DNA from 4 places in the Bacillus thuringiensis genome. Region 4 is predicted to be linked to each of the others. Evidence: a T-box and tRNA genes for the amino acid it is inferred to sense, from the RefSeq annotation. Region 4 holds a T-box; the other regions hold tRNA genes.

Region 1 (4,864 bases), 2.2 Mb from region 4:
ATCGTTAGCTCTCTACCCAACGATAAAACTTTCTAATTGACATACGCACCGTATGTTAATATGATATTGGCATACGGTGCGTATGTCAATTGTTTCTAGCTTACAAGATAATATAACTTCTTACCTATATCCTACATTGACTCACTGTCCCTTTTTATAGAAGGTATTAATGAAACAGAGGAGGAGTTAAAAGAATGAAGAATGTATATGTAAACGTCAAATACTTTGGTGATTATCATGTTTAATTCCTACCGCGAAATTTTCAGTGCTCCTGGTACAAAAGGATTCTCATTAGCAGGATTTATAGCTCGGATGCCTATATCAATGATGGGCATAGGTATTGTTACAATGTTATCTCAGTTACGTGGTGACTATTGGCTTGCTGGAGCTGTTGCAGCCACCTTTACATTATCATCAGCTTTACTAGCTCCTCATATTTCTCGGATGGCCGATCAATTAGGGCAATCTCGCATACTTCTTCCGACTACAGGTATCAGTGTTTTCTTTACGATCCTCTTACTCCTATGTACGAAATATGAAGCTCCTTATTGGACGCTATTTCTATCCGCCTTATGTGCAGGTTGTATGCCCAACATGTCAGCCATGGTGCGTGCACGTTGGACTAAACTATACCGTGGATCCCATAAATTGCATACAGCATTTTCCTTCGAATCGGTCGTCGACGAAATTTGCTTCATCATTGGTCCTGTATTATCTGTCAGTTTAAGTGTTATGTTCTTCCCAGAAGCGGGCCCACTTTTATCATCTGTTTTTCTTACAATTGGGGTATGCCTATTCACCATGCAAAAAAGCACAGAACCGCCTGTACACCCTCATGACATTACAAACAAAGGAACAGTGTTTAAAATCGGTTCTTTGCGAGTACTAGTATTCACACTCATCGCCATAGGTACTATATTTGGCACAATAGATGTCGTTAGTGTAGCTTTTGCTGAACATCAAGGAAACACCGTAGCTGCTAGCTTTGTACTTTCTGTCTATGCAATCGGTTCATGCCTTGCAGGTCTAATTTTCGGTACCCTTAAACTCAGTACTCCACCCTATAATCAATTTTTAATAGCAGTCACACTATCCATGATAACAATGCTGCCACTAGTTTTCGTAAACACTATTACTTGGCTAGTAGTTATTGTTTTCTTTGCAGGGTTATCTGTCGCTCCTACTATGATTATTACCATGGGACTTGTGGAAAAAATCGTACCTGAATCAAAAATAACCGAAGGAATGACTTGGGCAATTACAGGACTTGGAATTGGAGTCTCCCTAGGATCAGCGATAGCTGGTTTAGTTATTGATAACTTTGGAGCTCGGGCAGGATTTAGTGTGGCCATTATAGCCGGAGGCCTTGCCTTAACTATTGCACTTTTAGGATACAAAACTCTTCACTCCGCATATAGTCATGCTGTTATGAAACCGGATGGGCATTCAGCAGAGGGTTAAAACATATTCAAAAAATAGGATTACCTCTTCTTATGTATAAGAAGAGGTAATCCTATTTAAATTGATATAACTTTTTAAAATTTATTATTTATAATCTGTTATAGCTTCTTCTATATCTATACACAACAAAAAAGAGATAGCAGATTATGCTATCTCTTTTAGTATGACCCGTACGGGATTCGAACCCGTGTTACCGCCGTGAAAGGGCGGTGTCTTAACCACTTGACCAACGGGCCAGTTCTGGCAGAGAAGAAGGGATTCGAACCCTCGCACCGCGTTCGCGATCTACTCCCTTAGCAGGGGAGCCCCTTGAGCCACTTGGGTACTTCTCTATAATATGGCTCCGCAGGTAGGACTCGAACCTACGACCGATCGGTTAACAGCCGATAGCTCTACCACTGAGCTACTGCGGAACAATTATGGTGGGCCTAAATGGACTCGAACCATCGACCTCACGCTTATCAGGCGTGCGCTCTAACCAGCTGAGCTATAGGCCCATAATTGAAAAGCGGGTGAAGAGAATCGAACTCTCGACCAGAGCTTGGAAGGCTCTTGTTTTACCACTAAACTACACCCGCATTAAATTGAAAATGGTGAGCCATGAAGGATTCGAACCTTCGACCCTCTGATTAAAAGTCAGATGCTCTACCAACTGAGCTAATGGCTCATTTTGAAAGTGGTGCCGGCTAGAGGACTTGAACCCCCAACCTACTGATTACAAGTCAGTTGCTCTACCAATTGAGCTAAGCCGGCTTGCGACTTCAAAATGGTGGCTCGGGACGGAATCGAACCGCCGACACGAGGATTTTCAGTCCTCTGCTCTACCGACTGAGCTACCGAGCCTTATTAAAATGGCGGTCCCGACCGGGGTCGAACCGGCGATCTCCTGCGTGACAGGCAGGCATGTTAACCACTACACCACGGGACCATTTGGTTGCGGGGACAGGATTTGAACCTGCGACCTTCGGGTTATGAGCCCGACGAGCTACCGTACTGCTCCACCCCGCGATGATATAATATGTAATTTAAGAAAAAATGGAGGAGGTAGAGGGATTCGAACCCCCGCGCGACTCTCGCCGCCTGTCGGTTTTCAAGACCGATCCCTTCAGCCGAACTTGGGTATACCTCCGAGATATAAACCTTTAGTGGTGGACCTTGTAGGACTCGAACCTACGACCGGACGGTTATGAGCCGTCTGCTCTAACCAGCTGAGCTAAAGGTCCTTTATGGTAGCGGCGGAGGGGATCGAACCCCCGACCTCACGGGTATGAACCGTACGCTCTAGCCAGCTGAGCTACACCGCCATAAATGATATTAAAATAAGTGGAGCCTAGCGGGATCGAACCGCTGACCTCCTGCGTGCAAGGCAGGCGCTCTCCCAGCTGAGCTAAGGCCCCATGTTTTTGGGAATATCGGGAAGACAGGATTTGAACCTGCGACCCCCTGGTCCCAAACCAGGTGCTCTACCAAGCTGAGCCACTTCCCGTTAATAAAAGCGCGCCCGAGAGGAGTCGAACCCCTAACCTCTTGATCCGTAGTCAAACGCTCTATCCAATTGAGCTACGGGCGCATATGGTGCCGAGGGCGGGGGTCGAACCCGCACGGTGGTCACCCACCGCAGGATTTTAAGTCCTGTGCGTCTGCCTGTTCCGCCACCCCGGCATGTCATATTGAAAATTGGAGCGGAAGACGGGATTCGAACCCGCGACCCCAACCTTGGCAAGGTTGTATTCTACCACTGAACTACTTCCGCAAGACATGTTTGAGATATTTTATTAAAAGTGCGGGTGAAGGGAGTCGAACCCCCACGCCAAAGGCGCTAGATCCTAAGTCTAGTGCGTCTGCCAATTCCGCCACACCCGCATATTAATATTTTAAGAAAAAATGGGGCGACTGATGGGAATCGAACCCACGAATGCCGGAGCCACAATCCGGTGCGTTAACCACTTCGCCACAACCGCCATGATTTTCTGGTGCCGACTAGAGGACTTGAACCCCCAACCTACTGATTACAAGTCAGTTGCTCTACCAATTGAGCTAAGTCGGCTAAATGGTGGAGGATGACGGGATCGAACCGCCGACCCCCTGCTTGTAAGGCAGGTGCTCTCCCAGCTGAGCTAATCCTCCATTTGCCTGGCAACGTCCTACTCTCACAGGGACAAGGTCCCAACTACCATCGGCGCTAGAGAGCTTAACTTCCGTGTTCGGTATGGGAACGGGTGTGACCTCTCTGCCATCATTACCAGACTGTATTCATTTAAGACAAGAATTATTGTAACTCGTTTAACTTCTAAAGTCAACAAGTTTTTTTATATTCTTTCAAAACTAGATAACATTGCTTCATATTATATGGTTAAGTCCTCGATCTATTAGTATTCGTCAGCTCCACATGTCACCATGCTTCCACCTCGAACCTATCAACCTGATCATCTTTCAGGGATCTTACTAGCTTACGCTATGGGAAATCTCATCTTGAGGGGGGCTTCATGCTTAGATGCTTTCAGCACTTATCCCTTCCGCACATAGCTACCCAGCTATGCCCTTGGCAGAACAACTGGTACACCAGCGGTGCGTCCATCCCGGTCCTCTCGTACTAAGGACAGCTCCTCTCAAATTTCCTACGCCCACGACGGATAGGGACCGAACTGTCTCACGACGTTCTGAACCCAGCTCGCGTACCGCTTTAATGGGCGAACAGCCCAACCCTTGGGACCGACTACAGCCCCAGGATGCGATGAGCCGACATCGAGGTGCCAAACCTCCCCGTCGATGTGGACTCTTGGGGGAGATAAGCCTGTTATCCCCGGGGTAGCTTTTATCCGTTGAGCGATGGCCCTTCCATGCGGAACCACCGGATCACTAAGCCCGACTTTCGTCCCTGCTCGACTTGTAGGTCTCGCAGTCAAGCTCCCTTATGCCTTTGCACTCTACGAATGATTTCCAACCATTCTGAGGGAACCTTTGGGCGCCTCCGTTACACTTTAGGAGGCGACCGCCCCAGTCAAACTGCCCACCTGACACTGTCTCCCGGGTCGATAAGACCCGTAGGTTAGAATTTCAATACAGTCAGGGCGGTATCCCACCAGCGCCTCCACCGAAGCTAGCGCTCCGGTTTCAATGGCTCCCGCCTATCCTGTACAAACTGTACCAAAATTCAATATCAGGCTACAGTAAAGCTCCACGGGGTCTTTCCGTCCTGTCGCGGGTAACCTGCATCTTCACAGGTACTATAATTTCACCGAGTCTCTGGTTGAGACAGTGCCCAAATCGTTACACCTTTCGTGCGGGTCGGAACTTACCCGACAAGGAATTTCGCTACCTTAGGACCGTTATAGTTACGGCCGCCGTTTACTGGGGCTTCAGTTCAGAGCTTCGCTTACGCTAACCCCTCTCCTTAACCTTC
Region 2 (4,864 bases), 2.3 Mb from region 4:
ATTTTAAATCTTTTATATAGTCTGACTCAACTCGACATTTTTCTGTATGGATATACAAATTATTCACTTATATTCACGTTGAAAATCAAATTTCAAGACTATTCTATGTATAAAGTTAACTTAATGAAACAATCACAATCACTATTATTAAATAATAATAAAAAAACAACCCTACATTTAGAAGTGTTTTTCTGACGCTATTTTCCATACTGTTGCAATATTCTTCGTTGTCATTTCAATATTTTCTTCTGCTACTCTATATGCTTCTTCTAGTGTCATCGGTCTCGTTGTAATACTAAATACCGCATCTATTCCTTTCTCGTACACGGCTGAATAATCAGATGATACAGACCCTCCAATAGCAATTACAGGCACAGAAAAACGTTTCGCACGCCCCGCAACACCAACAGGAGCCTTCCCATATGCAGTTTGTTCATCTATTCTACCTTCACCAGTTATAATGAGATCTGCATCTTCTATATGTTTATCGAAATTTGTATAATCCAATACAATTTCAATGCCCCTTCGCAAGTCTCCCTTTAGCACTGAAATAACAGCCGCTCCCATTCCTCCTGCTGCCCCTGCACCAGGTATTTCAGATACATCAGAAGATACATATCTTTTAAGGATATTCGCATAATGTTTTAAATTCTCATCTAGCTCTTTCATCATCTCTACATTCGCACCCTTTTGTCTCCCAAATACGAAAGATGCTCCCTGCATTCCGACTAATGGATTATCCACATCACATGCCGCTTCTATCTTTACCCCCTTTAAGCGTGGGTCCATTTGTGAAAAATCAATAGCAACAATCGAATGTAACGTACCTCCAGATGGATCTATTACTTCACCCTTGTCATTTATAAATCTTACTCCTAAAGCTGCTAACATGCCTGCCCCACCATCGTTTGTAGCACTTCCTCCAAGTCCTAAAATTATGTACTCCGCCCCTTGATTTAGCGCATGTAATATAAGTTCTCCTGTTCCTTTTGTCGTTGTAATAAGTGGGTTTCGCTTTTCAACTGGAACGTGCTGTAATCCTGATGCTGCTGCCATTTCAATAAACGCTGTCTTTTTATCTTTAGACACGCCATAAAAAGCTTGTACACTTTCTCTAAGCGGTCCTGTCACACTAATTGATATAATTCTCCCCCCTGTAGCATCAACAAGCGATTCAACCGTCCCTTCTCCTCCATCTCCAATTGGTATTTTCACATACTTTGCATTAGGAAAAATTGCTCTAAAACCTCTTTCAATAGCTTCACATACTTCTATAGCTTTTAGGCTTTCTTTATATGAATCAGATGCAATAACAACTTTCACAATTATCCCCCATCCCTTATTTTTACGTTTTCTTCATTTTAAACGATAAATATAAAAGTTGTCTTTTTAAACACAAAAAAGCTTACATCATATGATGTAAGCTTTTTCTATTTAGATGGAGCCTAGCGGGATCGAACCGCTGACCTCCTGCGTGCAAGGCAGGCGCTCTCCCAGCTGAGCTAAGGCCCCTTAGTAATAAAGCGGAAGACGGGATTCGAACCCGCGACCCCAACCTTGGCAAGGTTGTATTCTACCACTGAACTACTTCCGCGAAAATGGTGAGCCATGAAGGATTCGAACCTTCGACCCTCTGATTAAAAGTCAGATGCTCTACCAACTGAGCTAATGGCTCGTAAATGGCTGGGCTAGCTGGATTCGAACCAGCGCATGACGGAGTCAAAGTCCGTTGCCTTACCGCTTGGCTATAGCCCATTAATATTTACTAGTATGGTTATCTTCTCAAAAAAATAAACCCTTTCAGGTTATTTTTAAGAAAATGGTGGAGGGGGGCAGATTCGAACTGCCGAACCCGAAGGAGCGGATTTACAGTCCGCCGCGTTTAGCCACTTCGCTACCCCTCCGACATTTAAACATATATGGTGGAGGATGACGGGATCGAACCGCCGACCCCCTGCTTGTAAGGCAGGTGCTCTCCCAGCTGAGCTAATCCTCCAAAAGTGGTGACCCGTACGGGATTCGAACCCGTGTTACCGCCGTGAAAGGGCGGTGTCTTAACCACTTGACCAACGGGCCAAAAATTTAAAAACTTTTTCCAAGCTTCCAACCGGGCTTGAACCGGTGACCTCTTCCTTACCATGGAAGTACTCTACCAGCTGAGCTATGGAAGCATAATGGCTCCGCAGGTAGGAATCGAACCTACGACCGATCGGTTAACAGCCGATAGCTCTACCGCTGAGCTACTGCGGAATAATACAAGCCTGGCAACGTCCTACTCTCACAGGGACAAGGTCCCAACTACCATCGGCGCTAGAGAGCTTAACTTCCGTGTTCGGTATGGGAACGGGTGTGACCTCTCTGCCATCATTACCAGACTTTTATCATTATACACATTCTTTTCAGAATGTCAAAAGGAATTTTAAATATATATTCCTTCAAAACTAGATAACATTGCTACATATTATATGGTTAAGTCCTCGATCTATTAGTATTCGTCAGCTCCACATGTCACCATGCTTCCACCTCGAACCTATCAACCTGATCATCTTTCAGGGATCTTACTAGCTTACGCTATGGGAAATCTCATCTTGAGGGGGGCTTCATGCTTAGATGCTTTCAGCACTTATCCCTTCCGCACATAGCTACCCAGCTATGCCCTTGGCAGAACAACTGGTACACCAGCGGTGCGTCCATCCCGGTCCTCTCGTACTAAGGACAGCTCCTCTCAAATTTCCTACGCCCACGACGGATAGGGACCGAACTGTCTCACGACGTTCTGAACCCAGCTCGCGTACCGCTTTAATGGGCGAACAGCCCAACCCTTGGGACCGACTACAGCCCCAGGATGCGATGAGCCGACATCGAGGTGCCAAACCTCCCCGTCGATGTGGACTCTTGGGGGAGATAAGCCTGTTATCCCCGGGGTAGCTTTTATCCGTTGAGCGATGGCCCTTCCATGCGGAACCACCGGATCACTAAGCCCGACTTTCGTCCCTGCTCGACTTGTAGGTCTCGCAGTCAAGCTCCCTTATGCCTTTGCACTCTACGAATGATTTCCAACCATTCTGAGGGAACCTTTGGGCGCCTCCGTTACACTTTAGGAGGCGACCGCCCCAGTCAAACTGCCCACCTGACACTGTCTCCCGGGTCGATAAGACCCGTAGGTTAGAATTTCAATACAGTCAGGGCGGTATCCCACCAGCGCCTCCACCGAAGCTAGCGCTCCGGTTTCAATGGCTCCCGCCTATCCTGTACAAACTGTACCAAAATTCAATATCAGGCTACAGTAAAGCTCCACGGGGTCTTTCCGTCCTGTCGCGGGTAACCTGCATCTTCACAGGTACTATAATTTCACCGAGTCTCTGGTTGAGACAGTGCCCAAATCGTTACACCTTTCGTGCGGGTCGGAACTTACCCGACAAGGAATTTCGCTACCTTAGGACCGTTATAGTTACGGCCGCCGTTTACTGGGGCTTCAGTTCAGAGCTTCGCTTACGCTAACCCCTCTCCTTAACCTTCCAGCACCGGGCAGGTGTCACCCCCTATACTTCGCCTTACGGCTTCGCAGAGAGCTGTGTTTTTGCTAAACAGTCGCTTGGGCCTATTCACTGCGGCTTTCCGTTAAGAAAGCACCCCTTCTCCCGAAGTTACGGGGTCATTTTGCCGAGTTCCTTAACCAGAGTTCTCTCGCACACCTTAGGATTCTCTCCTCGCCTACCTGTGTCGGTTTGCGGTACAGGCACCTTTTATCTCGCTAGAAGCTTTTCTTGGCAGCGGGGAATCAAAGACTTCGCTCCATAAGGAGCTTCCCCATCACAGCTCAGCCTTCACGATAAGCGGATTTGCCTACTTATCAGCCTAACTGCTTGGACGTGCACAACCAATCGCACGCTTCTTCTATCCTTCTGCGTCCCTCCATTGCTCAAACGATAAAGAGGTGGTACAGGAATATCAACCTGTTGTCCATCGCCTACGCCTGTCGGCCTCGGCTTAGGTCCTGACTAACCCTGAGCGGACGAGCCTTCCTCAGGAAACCTTAGGCATTCGGTGGACGGGATTCTCACCCGTCTTTCGCTACTCATACCGGCATTCTCACTTCTAAGCGCTCCACCAGTCCTTCCGGTCTGACTTCACTGCACTTAGAACGCTCCCCTACCACTGATACCATTGGTATCAATTCGCAGCTTCGGTGGTGTATTTAGCCCCGGTACATTTTCGGCGCAGAGTCACTCGACTAGTGAGCTATTACGCACTCTTTAAATGGTGGCTGCTTCTAAGCCAACATCCTAGTTGTCTAAGCAACTCCACATCCTTTTCCACTTAATACACACTTTGGGACCTTAGCTGGCGATCTGGGCTGTTTCCCTCTTGACTACGGATCTTATCACTCGCAGTCTGACTCCTAAGGATAAGTCATTGGCATTCGGAGTTTGACTGAATTCGGTAATCCGATGAGGACCCCTAGTTCAATCAGTGCTCTACCTCCAAGACTCTTACACTTAAGGCTAGCCCTAAAGCTATTTCGGGGAGAACCAGCTATCTCCAGGTTCGATTGGAATTTCTCCGCTACCCACACCTCATCCCCGCACTTTTCAACGTGCGTGGGTTCGGGCCTCCATTCAGTGTTACCTGAACTTCACCCTGGACATGGGTAGATCACCTGGTTTCGGGTCTACGACCACGTACTAAACGCCCTATTCAGACTCGCTTTCGCTGCGGCTCCGCCTCTTCAGCTTAACCTCGCACGGGATCGTAACTCGCCGGTTCATTCTACAAAAGGCACGCCATCACCCATTAACGGGCTCTGACTATTTGTAGGCACACGGTTTCAGGATCTCTTTCACTCCCCTTCCGGGGTGCTTTT
Region 3 (4,864 bases), 1.7 Mb from region 4:
GTCATTACATTTGTAATTTTATTAGATCCAGGATGTTTTTCAGCAATCCCTCGAACAACTAAATCTCGATCAGTAACAAGCCCAACAACTTGCTCATTTTCAACAACAGGAATTAATCCAACCGATTCTTCCTTCATTTTTACAGCTGCCTCATATACATTGTCTAGCGGTGTACAATGTACAATATGGGTACTCATTAAGTCTCTAACTCGTGTCATTATTTATTTCCTCCTTTTTATACATACCATAGCTTTTCCAAAATCCCTTTATTTATTTCTGGAAAGTAACATGATAAAAAGGATCAACAAAATAAAAAAGAGCCAGCATAATGCTGACTCTTTTTTTTATGACCCGTACGGGATTCGAACCCGTGTTACCGCCGTGAAAGGGCGGTGTCTTAACCACTTGACCAACGGGCCATGGCTCCGCAGGTAGGACTCGAACCTACGACCGATCGGTTAACAGCCGATAGCTCTACCACTGAGCTACTGCGGAATAATATATGGTGGGCCTAAATGGACTCGAACCATCGACCTCACGCTTATCAGGCGTGCGCTCTAACCAGCTGAGCTATAGGCCCATATACTTTACAGGGGCAGTAGGAATCGAACCCACACTGGAGGTTTTGGAGACCTCAGTTCTACCTTTAAACTATGCCCCTAAATGATGCCGGCTAGAGGACTTGAACCCCCAACCTACTGATTACAAGTCAGTTGCTCTACCAATTGAGCTAAGCCGGCATAAAAAAAATGGTGGCTCGGGACGGAATCGAACCGCCGACACGAGGATTTTCAGTCCTCTGCTCTACCGACTGAGCTACCGAGCCAACATAAATGGCGGTCCCGACCGGGGTCGAACCGGCGATCTCCTGCGTGACAGGCAGGCATGTTAACCACTACACCACGGGACCATTTGGTTGCGGGGACAGGATTTGAACCTGCGACCTTCGGGTTATGAGCCCGACGAGCTACCGTGCTGCTCCACCCCGCGACAATATGAAATTAAAAAATGGAGGAGGTAGAGGGATTCGAACCCCCGCGCGACTCTCGCCGCCTGTCGGTTTTCAAGACCGATCCCTTCAGCCGAACTTGGGTATACCTCCATGAAGGAAAAAATAAATATTTTATTATTATATGTCTAAATCATAAAAAAAATGGAGGAGGTAGAGGGATTCGAACCCCCGCGCGATTCTCACCGCCTGTCGGTTTTCAAGACCGATCCCTTCAGCCGAACTTGGGTATACCTCCGAGACATATATTAAATAAAGTGGAGCCTAGCGGGATCGAACCGCTGACCTCCTGCGTGCAAGGCAGGCGCTCTCCCAGCTGAGCTAAGGCCCCATGTTTTTTTGAATATCGGGAAGACAGGATTTGAACCTGCGACCCCCTGGTCCCAAACCAGGTGCTCTACCAAGCTGAGCCACTTCCCGTTAATAAAAGCGCGCCCGAGAGGAGTCGAACCCCTAACCTCTTGATCCGTAGTCAAACGCTCTATCCAATTGAGCTACGGGCGCATATGGTGCCGAGGGCGGGGGTCGAACCCGCACGGTGGTCACCCACCGCAGGATTTTAAGTCCTGTGCGTCTGCCTGTTCCGCCACCCCGGCATGTCATATTGAAAATTGGAGCGGAAGACGGGATTCGAACCCGCGACCCCAACCTTGGCAAGGTTGTATTCTACCACTGAACTACTTCCGCAAGACATGTATGAGTTATTTTATTAAAAGTGCGGGTGAAGGGAGTCGAACCCCCACGCCAAAGGCGCTAGATCCTAAGTCTAGTGCGTCTGCCAATTCCGCCACACCCGCATGTTTTATTAAAAATGGTGAGCCATGAAGGATTCGAACCTTCGACCCTCTGATTAAAAGTCAGATGCTCTACCAACTGAGCTAATGGCTCTTAATGGCTGGGCTAGCTGGATTCGAACCAGCGCATGACGGAGTCAAAGTCCGTTGCCTTACCGCTTGGCTATAGCCCATTAATTAAGAATGGTGGAGGGGGGCAGATTCGAACTGCCGAACCCGAAGGAGCGGATTTACAGTCCGCCGCGTTTAGCCACTTCGCTACCCCTCCGACATATATGGTGGAGGATGACGGGATCGAACCGCCGACCCCCTGCTTGTAAGGCAGGTGCTCTCCCAGCTGAGCTAATCCTCCATTTTGCCTGGCAACGTCCTACTCTCACAGGGACAAGGTCCCAACTACCATCGGCGCTAGAGAGCTTAACTTCCGTGTTCGGTATGGGAACGGGTGTGACCTCTCTGCCATCATTACCAGACATTATTCTTTTGAGACAATCATTATTATAACTTATTTACTTTAAAAGTCAACAAGTTTTTTATGTTCTCTCAAAACTAGATAACATTTGCTTCATATTATATGGTTAAGTCCTCGATCTATTAGTATTCGTCAGCTCCACATGTCACCATGCTTCCACCTCGAACCTATCAACCTGATCATCTTTCAGGGATCTTACTAGCTTACGCTATGGGAAATCTCATCTTGAGGGGGGCTTCATGCTTAGATGCTTTCAGCACTTATCCCTTCCGCACATAGCTACCCAGCTATGCCCTTGGCAGAACAACTGGTACACCAGCGGTGCGTCCATCCCGGTCCTCTCGTACTAAGGACAGCTCCTCTCAAATTTCCTACGCCCACGACGGATAGGGACCGAACTGTCTCACGACGTTCTGAACCCAGCTCGCGTACCGCTTTAATGGGCGAACAGCCCAACCCTTGGGACCGACTACAGCCCCAGGATGCGATGAGCCGACATCGAGGTGCCAAACCTCCCCGTCGATGTGGACTCTTGGGGGAGATAAGCCTGTTATCCCCGGGGTAGCTTTTATCCGTTGAGCGATGGCCCTTCCATGCGGAACCACCGGATCACTAAGCCCGACTTTCGTCCCTGCTCGACTTGTAGGTCTCGCAGTCAAGCTCCCTTATGCCTTTGCACTCTACGAATGATTTCCAACCATTCTGAGGGAACCTTTGGGCGCCTCCGTTACACTTTAGGAGGCGACCGCCCCAGTCAAACTGCCCACCTGACACTGTCTCCCGGGTCGATAAGACCCGTAGGTTAGAATTTCAATACAGTCAGGGCGGTATCCCACCAGCGCCTCCACCGAAGCTAGCGCTCCGGTTTCAATGGCTCCCGCCTATCCTGTACAAACTGTACCAAAATTCAATATCAGGCTACAGTAAAGCTCCACGGGGTCTTTCCGTCCTGTCGCGGGTAACCTGCATCTTCACAGGTACTATAATTTCACCGAGTCTCTGGTTGAGACAGTGCCCAAATCGTTACACCTTTCGTGCGGGTCGGAACTTACCCGACAAGGAATTTCGCTACCTTAGGACCGTTATAGTTACGGCCGCCGTTTACTGGGGCTTCAGTTCAGAGCTTCGCTTACGCTAACCCCTCTCCTTAACCTTCCAGCACCGGGCAGGTGTCACCCCCTATACTTCGCCTTACGGCTTCGCAGAGAGCTGTGTTTTTGCTAAACAGTCGCTTGGGCCTATTCACTGCGGCTTTCCGTTAAGAAAGCACCCCTTCTCCCGAAGTTACGGGGTCATTTTGCCGAGTTCCTTAACCAGAGTTCTCTCGCACACCTTAGGATTCTCTCCTCGCCTACCTGTGTCGGTTTGCGGTACAGGCACCTTTTATCTCGCTAGAAGCTTTTCTTGGCAGCGGGGAATCAAAGACTTCGCTCCATAAGGAGCTTCCCCATCACAGCTCAGCCTTCACGATAAGCGGATTTGCCTACTTATCAGCCTAACTGCTTGGACGTGCACAACCAATCGCACGCTTCTTCTATCCTTCTGCGTCCCTCCATTGCTCAAACGATAAAGAGGTGGTACAGGAATATCAACCTGTTGTCCATCGCCTACGCCTGTCGGCCTCGGCTTAGGTCCTGACTAACCCTGAGCGGACGAGCCTTCCTCAGGAAACCTTAGGCATTCGGTGGACGGGATTCTCACCCGTCTTTCGCTACTCATACCGGCATTCTCACTTCTAAGCGCTCCACCAGTCCTTCCGGTCTGACTTCACTGCACTTAGAACGCTCCCCTACCATTGATACCATTGGTATCAATTCGCAGCTTCGGTGGTGTATTTAGCCCCGGTACATTTTCGGCGCAGAGTCACTCGACTAGTGAGCTATTACGCACTCTTTAAATGGTGGCTGCTTCTAAGCCAACATCCTAGTTGTCTAAGCAACTCCACATCCTTTTCCACTTAATACACACTTTGGGACCTTAGCTGGCGATCTGGGCTGTTTCCCTCTTGACTACGGATCTTATCACTCGCAGTCTGACTCCTAAGGATAAGTCATTGGCATTCGGAGTTTGACTGAATTCGGTAATCCGATGAGGACCCCTAGTTCAATCAGTGCTCTACCTCCAAGACTCTTACACTTAAGGCTAGCCCTAAAGCTATTTCGGGGAGAACCAGCTATCTCCAGGTTCGATTGGAATTTCTCCGCTACCCACACCTCATCCCCGCACTTTTCAACGTGCGTGGGTTCGGGCCTCCATTCAGTGTTACCTGAACTTCACCCTGGACATGGGTAGATCACCTGGTTTCGGGTCTACGACCACGTACTAAACGCCCTATTCAGACTCGCTTTCGCTGCGGCTCCGCCTCTTCAGCTTAACCTCGCACGGGATCGTAACTCGCCGGTTCATTCTACAAAAGGCACGCCATCACCCATTAACGGGCTCTGACTATTTGTAGGCACACGGTTTCAGGATCTCTTTCACTCCCCTTCCGGGGTGCTTTTCACCTTTCCCTCACGGTACTGGTTCACTATCGATCACTAGGGAGTATTTAGCCTTGGGAGATGGTCCTCCCAGATTCCGACGGAATTT
Region 4 (4,864 bases):
TTTTTATAGTATTATTTCTGAACGACAAACGTAATGGCATTTGTTTTTAATTGAATGTGTCTTTCATTTCGAACAATATCATAAGCTAATTCTTTTATTTCAACTTTTAGTTCTTTCCATTCTTTATAAATGCTTTTTAAAGTACTTATCATTTCTTCGGTTGAAAGATTAATTTCAATTAAAGCTTCTAATTTTTCATTCGTTATTGAATCAATTTCTTGTATGTTAGAGTTAATAATTAAACAATTAATACCACCGTTTTTTGTACCTCTTTTCATAGAGTGGAGTACATTTTTAAAATCTTCTTCTGATCTGACATGCTCTAAACTTGATACTGCAACGATATAGTCATAAGTATTAGGTCTAATATGATAGTTTTCAATTGCTGCTTCTTCTGTTTTTATAACCTCGAATACGTCATGTTCTTTGCTATAAATTTGTAGCTTTGTTAAAGCGGAATCAAGTAAATCAATACATGTAACAGTTCCGCTAGCATTTTTAATCTTTTGTGCAATTGGAATGCTATTTCTACCGACGCCAGAGCCAAGGTCAAGCACTTGTAATTTGTTTTTCTCTTCAAAGTAGTCCATTAAATCCATAACTGTTTTAACCGGCTTGTGAAGCCAAGATCCAGTTTCAAATAGTTTATATTGTTCATAGCAAAGATCGTGATAGTTCTTTTCTTCTTGTCTTATGTAATCGATACGGTTCATATTGTTTCAGCTCCAATATTTTTATTACAAAATGAATAGGTGGGGCAGCCTTTAACATTTGTTTGAATTCGAAAAATACCACCAGCATGTGGATACTCTTTTAATTCGTCATCCGTCATTCTTGTTCTGGCTGTTGTAACATATAAATCAGTTAAGTTAGGCCCACCAAATGTACATGATGTTACATATAACGCAGGAATTGGAATACTTAATATTTGTTCTCCAGTAGAGGGATTCCATCTAGTTATTTTTGAACCTCCCCAATGTGCAATCCATAAACAACCTTCTTCGTCAATTGTCATACCATCAGGTAGACCATCATTTTCAGAGAAAATGATTACATCACTTGGATTATGAATGTCTCCAGTACGTATATTATATTGATAGCGAACCACTTTTTTAGTAGGTGTATCTATAAAGTAAAGGTATGTATGATCAGGTGACCAAGCGATTCCGTTTGAAGTATTTACATGTGAAACTTTTTTCTTTACACTCAAATTATTATGTAAACAATATAAGGAACCTGCAGCATTCATACCGTATGTATCTGTAGTACCTGCCCAGAAACGACCAGCTGGATCACATTTTCCATCATTAAAACGATTTTCTATTAAATGAGGTTCGGGGTCAAAAATATGTGTCAGTTTTTCTGTATTTACATTAATAGAATAAAAGCCGTTTTCCATAGCTAAGAGTAATTTGTCCTCTAAATATGGAACAACACAGCCAATTTGTTGATTGAGAGCGATTACTTGGTTCGTATTGGTAGTAGGATTATATATGCATAATTTTTTCTCCATAATATCAACCCAATATAAAAGTTGCTTTTTTTCATTCCAACATGGTCCTTCAGCTAAACTTGCTTTAACATTTAAAACTAAGTCTATATTACTGAACAAGATGTTCACCTCGCGTTATAAGATATTAATATAATTCGATAAGAATAGAGGTAAACCTTTTAGTCAGAGGATATTATGATTTGTGCTCTAGAAAACTAATCTTCTCAAGTGATTAAAAGGTTTATAAACACGGAGAGGAAAATGCATATGATGTTTTATGAGATTGTTTGCTTTTCTTGTAAGAATATATTTCGTGTTTACGAAGGTAGTGAAAAATATAAGCGATTTAAAGAGAAACCAAAAGGGGCATATTGTTGTGATGAGTGTAGCCACAAAATTCAATTAGAAGCGATAAAGAATTTTTTTAGATAATTTTACGATTTCGATTCGGAAAAGTTTGACAATAAAAGTGTTATAAATTATCATATTAAAAAACTAATATTTAAGGCATAGAAGAGAAGAGTAGTTAAGAAAGAATACGTACAGAGAGCTCTGGTAGCTGAGAAAGAGCGGTATACATCTTAATGAAAAAAGACTTGGAGCTGCGCAAGGAACTAATTTATTTAGGGATGGTGCGACGGGTTCTCCCGTTATAGAGATAGGGTATAAGCATATTTTGCCGTACCTGAAGAGGTTAATATGGTGACATATTAACAAACTGAGGTGGTACCGCGAAGCTAACAACTCTCGTCCTCAAGATGAATAATCTTGGGGGTGGGAGTTTTTTTGTTGCATAAAACTGGAAATGAGAAACGAAAAATAATTGAGGTGAGTAATATATGCATTGGGCGTATGAAGTAGCGCATGAATTAATTAGGAAACATCCAAATAAAGAAATGTTTGTTTGTGCATCTGGAATTAGTCCGTCAGGTTCTGTTCATATTGGGAACTTTCGTGAAATCGTAACGACTTATTTCGTAGTAAGAGCACTTCAAGATTTAGGGAAAAAGACTCGTTTTATATTTTCGTGGGATGATTATGATAGGTTTAGAAAAGTTCCAAAAAATATTGATCCATCTTTTGCAAAGTATATTGGTATGCCATACTGTGATATTCCAGATCCGTATGGATGTCATAACTCGTATGCGGAGCATTTTGAAAAAGAGTTTGAAAAATCGCTTCAAGCATTTGGAATTGAAGTAGAATTTATTTATCAACATGATGAATATAGAAGTGGAAGGTATAATGATAATATTTTAGAGGCTTTGTATAAACGAAAAGAAATATATGATATTTTAATGGATTTTAAAACTGGAGAGTGTAGTGAAGAAGAGCGAGAGAGCTTTTATCCAGCTACATTATATTGTGAGAGGTGCGGAAAAGATACAACAACTATTACACATTTTAATGAAGTATTAAAAACAGTCCGGTATGAATGTGAATGCGGAAATGAAAAAGAGTTATCCGTATTAAATACAAAAAAAATGAAATTGAATTGGAAAATCGATTGGCCGATGAGATGGATGATAGAGGATGTTGTTTTTGAACCGGGCGGTAGAGATCATTCATCAGAAACGGGTAGTTATAATGTATCAAAAGAAATTGCAAGGAAAATATTCAATCGAGAAGCGCCTCATTACGTTGCTTACGATTTCATTGGTATTAAAGGGAATCATGAAAAAATGTCTAGTTCTTCAGGGAATAGTATTACACCAAGCGATATATTGAAAGTGTATATACCAGAAGTAATTCTCTTTATGTTTGCAAAATACAAACCAGGCGCTGCTTTTCATATTGGGTTGGATGAAGATGTGATTCGTAATTATACAGAGTATGAACGATTGAAAGATAGTTATGAAAATAAAACGCTCAAAAATGAAGATTTATTTAATGCAATTAAAATCTCTAAAGTTGATAGCGAGTTTAAAGAATATCCGAAATTTAATCAAGTAGCAGGAACGTTACCATTATTAAATTTTGATTCAACTATTTTACAGGGGATATTAAAGAAAATAGATAGGAGCTATGCATTAGATGAAATGAGAGCGATAAGTAATCGCGCAGAGTATTGGATAAGAAACTTTCAATCTGAAAAATTAATCGCGGTAAATCAGGAGAAAAATGCAGAGTTTTACTACACATTAGATGAAAGGCAGAAAGAATGGCTAGTAGAAGTTTGTAAAATACTTCGTTCTAATAAAGATTACTCTAACTTAATGGAGCAATTATATGCGATTTGTCATCATGAAAATAAAAAAATAATGAAAGAAAATCAAAAACAATTATTCACTATTATATATAAGCTCATTATGAATCAATCAAATGGTCCTCGTATACCATTATTAATACATGTGGTAAGCATAGAAAGATTCATCACACTATTAGATTTCTAAAGCACAGTTATAAGCAACGCAAGTACCAAAATTTCTAAGTACTTGCGTTGCAAATTTTACTATCGTGAATACATTTTCGGACATTCATCACCACTTGGTTCATAAAAACAATGGCTTTTAAACTGTCCTACAAATGGCTGGTTATACCATTCAGGTGGACAAGCTCCAACTGGACGGAAATACCAAAGAGCCCATCGTGCAGGCCAGCGCCATTGACCTTGTAAAACTTTTCTTGCAATTTCTTTTTCTGAATCACGAGCGCGTTGATAAAAATACCCGTATTGCACTGCTTCGAATCCGCCGGGGCTTTGGTATACTGCATCACGTACAGACCGGAGTTGTTTAAAATCTAAGCAATCACAAAATACACGATTTACGACAACGCATCCAACAAGCTCCTCACCTTGGCGACCTTCGCCTTCAGCTTCAGCACGAATTAAACGAGCTAGTAAATCAACATCACTTTCGTTGTATGGAATAAGGGGCATAGTGATACCACCTTTCTGTTATAGTAAAGAGTGTATGTTATAAAACAATCTGCGTGCTTTTTTACATAAAAATAACATTTAATTTTAAGAGGAGCTTGTATAAAAAAAGCTAATTAGTAATAGTAGATAAATATAAAAGGGAGAGGTATTATGTATCGAATTCATAAAGATAATATCATTTACTCAATGTCACCAGAAAATAAGCCGTGTATGGAAGTAGAGAATGGGAGTAGGCTTGTGTTTGAAACGTACGACTGTTTTGAAAACCAAATTGATTCTGAAGATGTCGTGTTTCAAGAATTAGATTGGAACCGAATTAATCCAGCGACTGGGCCTGTATATATTAAAGGAGCAGAACCAGGCGATATATTAGTCGTAACGATTGAAAAAATTAATATTGCAGAGCAGGGTGTTTTAACTACAGGTGCGAATCTTGGTGTAATGGGTGATGAGTTAAATGAAAATATAGTAAAAATCGTCCCAATACATTA

What was found. A T-box is a leader RNA that pairs with one kind of tRNA and senses whether it is charged. The one in region 4 lies ahead of lysS (lysine--tRNA ligase), so its partner is inferred to be a tRNA-Lys.
Positions count from the first base shown of each region.
Region 1: it has a tRNA-Lys gene. The T-box ahead of lysS (lysine--tRNA ligase) is inferred to sense a tRNA for this amino acid. The anticodon was not compared.
Region 2: it has a tRNA-Lys gene. The T-box ahead of lysS (lysine--tRNA ligase) is inferred to sense a tRNA for this amino acid. The anticodon was not compared.
Region 3: it has a tRNA-Lys gene. The T-box ahead of lysS (lysine--tRNA ligase) is inferred to sense a tRNA for this amino acid. The anticodon was not compared.

Region 1 is NZ_CP012099.1:4,688,744-4,693,607, forward strand. Features, by position in the region: gene AC241_RS24215 (MFS transporter) at 238-1,461, shown strand; tRNA gene AC241_RS24220 (tRNA-Glu) at 1,626-1,697, opposite strand; tRNA gene AC241_RS24225 (tRNA-Ser) at 1,703-1,793, opposite strand; tRNA gene AC241_RS24230 (tRNA-Asn) at 1,800-1,874, opposite strand; tRNA gene AC241_RS24235 (tRNA-Ile) at 1,882-1,958, opposite strand; tRNA gene AC241_RS24240 (tRNA-Gly) at 1,969-2,039, opposite strand; tRNA gene AC241_RS24245 (tRNA-Lys) at 2,053-2,128, opposite strand; tRNA gene AC241_RS24250 (tRNA-Thr) at 2,139-2,214, opposite strand; tRNA gene AC241_RS24255 (tRNA-Phe) at 2,229-2,304, opposite strand; tRNA gene AC241_RS24260 (tRNA-Asp) at 2,314-2,389, opposite strand; tRNA gene AC241_RS24265 (tRNA-Met) at 2,393-2,469, opposite strand; tRNA gene AC241_RS24270 (tRNA-Ser) at 2,498-2,590, opposite strand; tRNA gene AC241_RS24275 (tRNA-Ile) at 2,608-2,684, opposite strand; tRNA gene AC241_RS24280 (tRNA-Met) at 2,689-2,765, opposite strand; tRNA gene AC241_RS24285 (tRNA-Ala) at 2,786-2,858, opposite strand; tRNA gene AC241_RS24290 (tRNA-Pro) at 2,874-2,947, opposite strand; tRNA gene AC241_RS24295 (tRNA-Arg) at 2,958-3,031, opposite strand; tRNA gene AC241_RS24300 (tRNA-Leu) at 3,035-3,123, opposite strand; tRNA gene AC241_RS24305 (tRNA-Gly) at 3,140-3,214, opposite strand; tRNA gene AC241_RS24310 (tRNA-Leu) at 3,244-3,324, opposite strand; tRNA gene AC241_RS24315 (tRNA-His) at 3,347-3,422, opposite strand; tRNA gene AC241_RS24320 (tRNA-Thr) at 3,433-3,508, opposite strand; tRNA gene AC241_RS24325 (tRNA-Val) at 3,513-3,588, opposite strand; rRNA gene rrf (5S ribosomal RNA) at 3,593-3,708, opposite strand; rRNA gene AC241_RS24335 (23S ribosomal RNA) at 3,811-4,864, opposite strand, start outside.
Region 2 is NZ_CP012099.1:153,355-158,218, reverse strand. Features, by position in the region: gene AC241_RS00940 (glycerate kinase) at 178-1,323, opposite strand; tRNA gene AC241_RS00935 (tRNA-Ala) at 1,440-1,512, opposite strand; tRNA gene AC241_RS00930 (tRNA-Gly) at 1,523-1,594, opposite strand; tRNA gene AC241_RS00925 (tRNA-Lys) at 1,600-1,675, opposite strand; tRNA gene AC241_RS00920 (tRNA-Gln) at 1,681-1,755, opposite strand; tRNA gene AC241_RS00915 (tRNA-Tyr) at 1,821-1,904, opposite strand; tRNA gene AC241_RS00910 (tRNA-Val) at 1,921-1,996, opposite strand; tRNA gene AC241_RS00905 (tRNA-Glu) at 2,002-2,076, opposite strand; tRNA gene AC241_RS00900 (tRNA-Thr) at 2,099-2,171, opposite strand; tRNA gene AC241_RS00895 (tRNA-Asn) at 2,176-2,250, opposite strand; rRNA gene rrf (5S ribosomal RNA) at 2,260-2,375, opposite strand; rRNA gene AC241_RS00885 (23S ribosomal RNA) at 2,466-4,864, opposite strand, start outside.
Region 3 is NZ_CP012099.1:743,174-748,037, reverse strand. Features, by position in the region: gene AC241_RS03860 (CBS domain-containing protein) at 1-218, opposite strand, end outside; tRNA gene AC241_RS03855 (tRNA-Glu) at 348-419, opposite strand; tRNA gene AC241_RS03850 (tRNA-Asn) at 421-495, opposite strand; tRNA gene AC241_RS03845 (tRNA-Ile) at 504-580, opposite strand; tRNA gene AC241_RS03840 (tRNA-Trp) at 591-661, opposite strand; tRNA gene AC241_RS03835 (tRNA-Thr) at 668-740, opposite strand; tRNA gene AC241_RS03830 (tRNA-Phe) at 751-826, opposite strand; tRNA gene AC241_RS03825 (tRNA-Asp) at 835-910, opposite strand; tRNA gene AC241_RS03820 (tRNA-Met) at 914-990, opposite strand; tRNA gene AC241_RS03815 (tRNA-Ser) at 1,010-1,102, opposite strand; tRNA gene AC241_RS03810 (tRNA-Ser) at 1,155-1,247, opposite strand; tRNA gene AC241_RS03805 (tRNA-Ala) at 1,268-1,340, opposite strand; tRNA gene AC241_RS03800 (tRNA-Pro) at 1,356-1,429, opposite strand; tRNA gene AC241_RS03795 (tRNA-Arg) at 1,440-1,513, opposite strand; tRNA gene AC241_RS03790 (tRNA-Leu) at 1,517-1,605, opposite strand; tRNA gene AC241_RS03785 (tRNA-Gly) at 1,622-1,696, opposite strand; tRNA gene AC241_RS03780 (tRNA-Leu) at 1,726-1,806, opposite strand; tRNA gene AC241_RS03775 (tRNA-Lys) at 1,822-1,897, opposite strand; tRNA gene AC241_RS03770 (tRNA-Gln) at 1,902-1,976, opposite strand; tRNA gene AC241_RS03765 (tRNA-Tyr) at 1,988-2,071, opposite strand; tRNA gene AC241_RS03760 (tRNA-Val) at 2,080-2,155, opposite strand; rRNA gene rrf (5S ribosomal RNA) at 2,161-2,276, opposite strand; rRNA gene AC241_RS03750 (23S ribosomal RNA) at 2,378-4,864, opposite strand, start outside.
Region 4 is NZ_CP012099.1:2,465,188-2,470,051, forward strand. Features, by position in the region: gene AC241_RS12675 (class I SAM-dependent methyltransferase) at 12-713, opposite strand; gene AC241_RS12680 (SMP-30/gluconolactonase/LRE family protein) at 710-1,612, opposite strand; gene AC241_RS12685 (DUF2197 domain-containing protein) at 1,754-1,924, shown strand; T-box leader at 1,994-2,250, shown strand; gene lysS (lysine--tRNA ligase) at 2,332-3,885, shown strand; gene AC241_RS12695 (cell wall hydrolase) at 3,945-4,373, opposite strand; gene AC241_RS12700 (acetamidase/formamidase family protein) at 4,524-4,864, shown strand, end outside.